2 regions of the Brevibacillus sp. HB1.3 genome follow, and region 1 is predicted to be linked to the other one. Evidence: riboswitches for the same ligand, from Rfam matches in the RefSeq annotation. Region 1 holds a riboswitch; the other holds the start of a gene.

The links. Region 1 has a riboswitch for thiamine pyrophosphate ahead of thiS (sulfur carrier protein ThiS). Riboswitches for the same ligand answer to the same signal wherever they lie in the genome.
Region 2: another riboswitch for thiamine pyrophosphate. It lies ahead of thiC (phosphomethylpyrimidine synthase ThiC); the one in region 1 lies ahead of thiS (sulfur carrier protein ThiS).

What each region holds. Positions count from the first base shown of each region.
Region 1 is NZ_JABMIT010000001.1:958,476-961,750, forward strand. Features, by position in the region: gene HPY31_RS04515 (acetylornithine deacetylase) at 1-910, opposite strand, end outside; gene HPY31_RS04520 (thiazole synthase) at 903-1,676, opposite strand; gene thiS (sulfur carrier protein ThiS) at 1,682-1,885, opposite strand; TPP riboswitch at 2,086-2,196, opposite strand; gene kapB (kinase-associated lipoprotein KapB) at 2,238-2,621, opposite strand; gene HPY31_RS04535 (alanyl-tRNA editing protein) at 2,655-3,275, opposite strand, start outside.
Region 2 is NZ_JABMIT010000003.1:411,379-414,653, reverse strand. Features, by position in the region: gene ku (non-homologous end joining protein Ku) at 1-581, shown strand, start outside; gene HPY31_RS09615 (cation diffusion facilitator family transporter) at 644-1,525, opposite strand; TPP riboswitch at 1,772-1,884, shown strand; gene thiC (phosphomethylpyrimidine synthase ThiC) at 2,031-3,275, shown strand, end outside.

The DNA of each region.
Region 1 (3,275 bases):
GATCCTCGATCTCTCGAATAATCTCTTCGTAGGATTCGTTCGGATAAAAGTGAACGGTAATCCACAGGGCGCAACGGTCTGCGATGAACGCAGCGTGCCGGCCTCCCTCGATGACTGCGGGATTGATCGTATTGCTGCCAGGCGGGAAGCCGGGATAGGACTTCATGACAGCCCAGTCCCGCTCCAGCTCCTGTAGTGCGGTGATCACCTTCGTCATTTTTTCAATGGCAGAAGCTCCCCGGACGCGTCCGCCTGCATGAATCGTCTGTGCACGCATCCCGTCATGCAGCGTCGTCGGACTCTCAATCGTGATCCAGCCTGTAATGACCCCGCCCTGCCCTTGCATTTGCAGATTGCTCGTGTCCACTACAACGGCGTAGTCAGCCTGATAGCCACGCTCGATAGCGACCAATGTCCCCGCTTCACCTGCTTCTTCTCCGATGACGGATTGGAAAAGCAGATCGCCTTGAAGCTCGATTCCGTGTTCGCGCAGCATTTGGATCGCAAACAAGCTCGCTGCGAGTCCGCCTTTCATATCCGCAACCCCACGGCCGTACAGGCGCCCATCCTTGCCGTGTGTCAAAGCAAAAGGTGGATACGTCCACCCCGTGTCATCACCGACTTCAGCCACATCGATATGCCCGTTGACAATCAAGCTGTTTGCGTGAGTCGAAGCACTCCCTGATAAACGACCAACAATATTGTCGTCTCCCGGATATACCGTCCAGCGATCTACCTCGAATCCCATCGCTTGCAGCCTGTCGGCGATTGCTCCTTGTGCGGCATCGCTATTTCGCGCGGGAGGACTCACAGTCGGATGAGAAACGAGCTCTGCCAATAAAGCGAACAGCTCTTCTTTGCGGCTGGCGATCGATTCTACCGCTTCTGTCAGTCGATCCACGCTACTCAATCATCCCTTCGACCGGGCTGCTCGCGGACGCGTAACGCTTTTTCGCGATACGGCCTGCCAAGAAGCCTTTGCGACCTGCTTCCACGCCGAGCTTCATCGCTTCTGCCATCAGGACAGGATTGTCAGCGAGGGCGACTGCTGTATTCAACAAGACACCATCAGCACCCAGCTCCATCGCTTTCGCGCAGTCTGCTGGCGAGCCAATTCCTGCATCTACGATAATCGGTACTTTGGCATCCTCAATGATAAAGCGGAGGTTGTTTTCGTTGACAATCCCTTGCCCGGAACCAATTGGTGAGGCACCTGGCATAACCGCATGTACGCCAACCTCTTGCAGTCGTCTGGCAAGAATCGGATCGTCATTGGTGTAGGTCAGCACGATAAAGCCTTCTTCCACCAAGATTTTCGAAGCCTCGAGCGTGCCAATCGGGTCAGGGAGAAGTGTTTTCGGGTCTCCAATAACCTCGACCTTGATCATGTCACACAGCCCAGATGCTTTAGCCAAACGGGCTATGCGCACTGCTTCTTCTGCTGTATAGGCACCTGCTGTATTTGGTAGTAGGGTGAATTTTTTCAAATCGAGTTGTTCCAAAAAGTTCGGTTCTTGCGGATTTTCCAAATTCAAGCGACGAATCGCAAAGGTCAAAATTTCTGCTTCCGACACCTCTACCGCTTTCCCTTGTGTATCCAAATCAGCGAATTTACCAGTCCCCAGAAGCAAGCGGGAGCGAAACTCGTACGATCCAATTTTCAATGTATCCATCATGATGATCATCCTCCTCCGACAAAATGAACGATTTCTATGCGATCTCCGTCTGCAATCGGTGTTTGTTCGTACGCAGAGCGATCAATAATGTCACCATTTCGCTCAACGACGACAATCTTCTCTTGCAGGGAATAAGAAGCGAGCAAAGCCCGCACTGTCGTGATCTCTTCCGCCAACTCTACTTTTTTCCCATTCAGCTGAACAATCATTGATTACCTCCTTCTACTGGAAAAAAAACGGCTTCTCCCGCCTGCCTGAGTCGATTCAGACAAACAGAAGAAGCCGTATACCCATCCCATCTCACCGGACGAATGGCATAAAAAAACCATCCGCCTCGGATGGTTGAGTGTCATCTTATCATGTATGCACGCAAACAAGCATAGTTCCGCTCGGTTGCGACACCGTGATACTGATTCCAAATACCTCTTCCTCCGCTGGCATGACCCAGGTCAGGTTCAACGGTCAGTAACACACTCGTCACAATCTCAGCCAACGTTGCTTGGCTCCCGTTTGGTAGTAAAGCTATGCAATTGTCGTACATTCGAGTACTACAGTACCACTCTATTTCGTGTTTGTAAAGGCTTCCTTGTGCATCTTTTCCAGCTCAACGAGACAGCGTTCTGCCCAAGCTGCCATTTTCGAAAGCTTTTCCATTTCTCTCTCCATCGCTTGGCGGACAGATTCCTTGTAGTCGGGAATCGCTCCATTATAGCGAATGAGCCCTTGGACAGGCGTCATGAATTTTTCCATGTACGACAGTGCTGGGCGCTGGTGAAACAGCGGCACATCTACTTCGTAGGAAGAATGCAAATCGCCTTGCGTCGGGAATTTGGTAACTGCCAGCACCTTTACCAGCAGCTTCGAATCGTGGATTTCCAATACTTCTGCAATATATTCACCCGTTCGCTGCGAAACGCGAACGATATCTCCCGGATTCCAGTTCATCGCGGTTTCCTCCATTTCTTGAATCGAATGCATTTACAAAAGTGAAGCTTCTAGCAGTTTGCGTGCATGCAGCAGTACTTCTTCCGCATCCACTACTGCCTGACCGCCCCCCTGTGCCATGGCAGGATTTCCCCCACCTTTTCCATTAATGACCGGCAAGGTTTCTTTCAACACTTGATTGATGGCTACCTTGACTTCTTGCCCACGCCCAAACACGATTTGCATTTTGTCTTCGGTAGTAGCAGCCAAGAGGCAAATTGCATCTGGGGCCAAAGCGGTAGCCAGCTGTGCGAACTGCTGAAGTTGTTGAATGGTTTTGTCTGTGAAGGTACACATAATGAGGCGCGACTGACCGAGTTGGCTAGCAGCCGCTAGTTGTTGATTGACTTCCACTTCCAAGAGCTGCTTATCCACTTCTGCCAATTTTGCCTTTAAGGTGTCGCGTTCTGCAAGGAGGCGTTCCGTCTGTGCGATCAGTTCGCCTTCATTGGTTGCGAGCAGCTTCGCTGTATCGCGAACGACAGCTTGCTTTTGGTTGTAGTCCCGCAAAGCTCGCCAGCCACAGATGAATTCCAGACGAATGTTCCCGCGATGTCGCTCCCAGCCCAAGATCTTGATCATCCCGACTTCGCCCGTGCGCGCAGGATGTGTTCC
Region 2 (3,275 bases), on a different contig from region 1:
CCGCTATGGAACAGACAGGAAAAATCGGCGTTGCACAGGTGACGATGCGCAATCGGCAAAGCCTGGCCGTTATCCGACTGTATGAACATTGCATCATGCTGGAGACGATCTTTTATCCAGATGAGGTACGTCCCGTTAGTCAAGTGCCTGCCTTGCCTGAAGCCGCTGTACCGTTGGCCGAAAACGAACTGAAGATGGCAACTGAGCTCATTAGCAATATGACAATCCCTTTTGATCCAGCAAAATATACGGATGAATATCGATCCGATCTGCAAAAACTGATTGAGAAAAAATTGGAGGGTCAGGAGATCGCCACTGCCCCTACAGTGGCAAGAACCAATGTTATCGATCTCATGCAGGCCCTAAAAGAAAGCTTGGAATCTACAGCTGGTCAAGCCGCTATGCCCATCAAAATCGAGCCAGAACCAACTCCGTCAAAGCCTGCGCGAAAACGCACCACCGCTGCCTCCTCGTCCGAAAAAGAGCAGGCAGCGAAAAAGGCGGCGCCAGCCAGTCCCAAAAAGACTACGACTACTTCTACAACCAAAACACTCCGCAAAAAGAAGGCTACTACTGGTTAGCTACACACAGCAAAAAAACCTGCCCACACTGGACAGGTTTTTTGGTATTCCCATGACGGAATCTAACTAGGCGCCATTTTTCTACACGGTTCAATATGGATATGAACGGCGTTAATACGGTGAATCTTGCGCATCTGTTCTTCAATTTTTTCGGTGATGGTGTGACTCTCCACCACATTCAGACCTGGATCTACATGGATCACAACATCAACCAGCACGCTGCTTCCATGGTAGCGGGCTTTGATGTCACTAATATCCCTCACCCCCGAAATCGAGGAAATTGTAGCCCTCAGGTCCGCGAGTTCGCTTTCGTCAAAGCCATCTGTCAAACGGTGGGTTGCTTCCCTGAAAATATCCCACGCAGTCTTCAAAATGATGAGACCAACAACAAAAGCAGCTAACGGATCCAGCCAATTCAATTGAAACTGTGCGCCAGCCACCCCGATAAACGTCCCGATACTGACGAATGCGTCTGAACGGTTGTCAGCGGCTGCTGCATCTAGTGCTTGGCTGTTTGTTTTGATGGCGAGTTTTTTATTGTAGCGATAGACGAAAAGCATAATGACGGCGGTCGCAAGTGCTGTCCACCCTGCCAACAGGTCAGGAGCCGAATGTTTTGGGTCAAATAAGGATGGTACAGCATTCGTAATGACCTGAACTCCAACAAATAGCATAATAAATGATGCGACAAGTGCTGAGATCGTCTCGGCCCGGAAATGGCCATACGGGTGATCTTTATCAGGTGGTTTCCTTGCGATACGCAGCCCGATCAAAACAGCAATCGATGCGACAACATCTGTTGAGTTGTTAAGACCGTCGGCCATTAAAGCTTCTGATGCAGTGACATACGCAACTCCTATTTTTAGTACAGAGCAGAAAATGTAGGCGAAAATACTCACCCACGCTCCACGTTCTCCTTGTTTTAGATCCGAATAAACATCCATACCTCATCACCTCAAAATACTTCTCCATCCTGCTTCGACAACGAGGAAAATCAAAGCGCTGGAAGCAGTTGCTTTTTTTCGAACTTCATCGTAACAGATCGGAATCATGTGGGTCTACAGAAACAGTTTTAGTCCGGTTCACGAGAATAGGGAGGAGGAAAATGTGTTGCACACCTGCAATTTCCTGCTGGAAAATTTCCCTTGAAATTAGATGGACTTCCCGTTATCCTATTCTTGCAATCCAAAATAAAAAAGCACGGGAGCTTGGGATTCACCAGGCTGAGAGGATGGTACTGTGCCATCGACCGTTGAACCTGAACTGGGTAATGCCAGCGGAGGAATGTCATATACGACACGAAAAGATGCGCGTATCTTTAGGATACCCGTTTCTTCTCTACTCTCGCGTTGGCGTCGCATGTTGTTTATGCGGCGCTTTTTCGCGGAAGTTTCTTTCGCCTCCCTAACGGTTCTCACTTTCGTGCAACCAAAACAAGGAGGTTTTTTTATGTCATTGGTGTCATCTTTTCCAGGTAGTCGCAAAGTATACGAAACAGGTAGTCGTGCGGACATCCGTGTCCCAATGCGCGAGATTTCCCTTCATCCTACCGAAGGATTGTCTGGCTCCACACCCAATCCTCCTCTTCGCGTGTACGATACGAGTGGCGAGTATACCGCAACGGGTTACGTTCCTGACATTCAAGCAGGACTGCCCTCCGTTCGCCATCAGTGGATCGATGAGCGAAATGATGCGGAAACGTATGTCGGTCGCGAACCACAACTAGTCGACGACGGCATCCGAAACGAAGAAAAGGCTACCACCCTTCCCACTTTCCCTCGAGAGGACTACAAACCAAAACGGGCAAAGCCAGGGAAAAATGTTACCCAGCTTCATTATGCCCGAAAAAATATCATCACACCGGAAATGGAATACGTTGCTATTCGTGAGGGTGTCTCCCCTGAATTTGTACGGGCAGAAATCGCCGCTGGACGTGCGATCCTTCCTTCTAACGTCAATCATCCGGAAAGCGAGCCGATGATCATTGGCCGCAATTTTCATGTCAAAATCAATGCCAACATCGGAACGTCAGCCGTCAGCTCTTCGATGGAAGAAGAGGTCGAAAAAATGATTTGGTCTGTTCGTTGGGGTGCCGACACCATTATGGACCTCTCGACGGGAAAACATATACATACCACGCGGGAGTGGATTATCCGCAACAGCCCCGTTCCAGTCGGTACTGTCCCGATTTATCAAGCACTTGAAAAAGTTAATGGGAAAGCCGAGGATTTGACATGGGAGGTTTACCGAGACACCTTGATTGAGCAGGCGGAACAAGGCGTCGATTACTTCACGATTCATGCTGGCGTTCTTTTGCGCTACATCCCCATGACAGCGAACCGTGTTACCGGCATCGTCTCTCGCGGTGGGTCCATTTTGGCCGCATGGTGCCTGGCCCATCATGAGGAAAACTTTTTGTATACGCATTTCACTGAAATTTGCGAAATCCTGAAGGCCTATGACATTTGTGTATCCCTCGGGGATGGACTGCGTCCTGGCTCTATTGCGGATGCGAATGACGAGGCACAGTTCGCGGAGCTTGAAACTTTGGGAGAACTTACAAAAATTGCGTGGGAACACGACGTACAGGTCATGATTGAAGGCCCCGGTCACGTCCCTATGCATCTTATTCGCGAAAATATGGATAAACAGTTATCCATTTGTCATGAAGCCCCTTTTTATACACTTGGACCG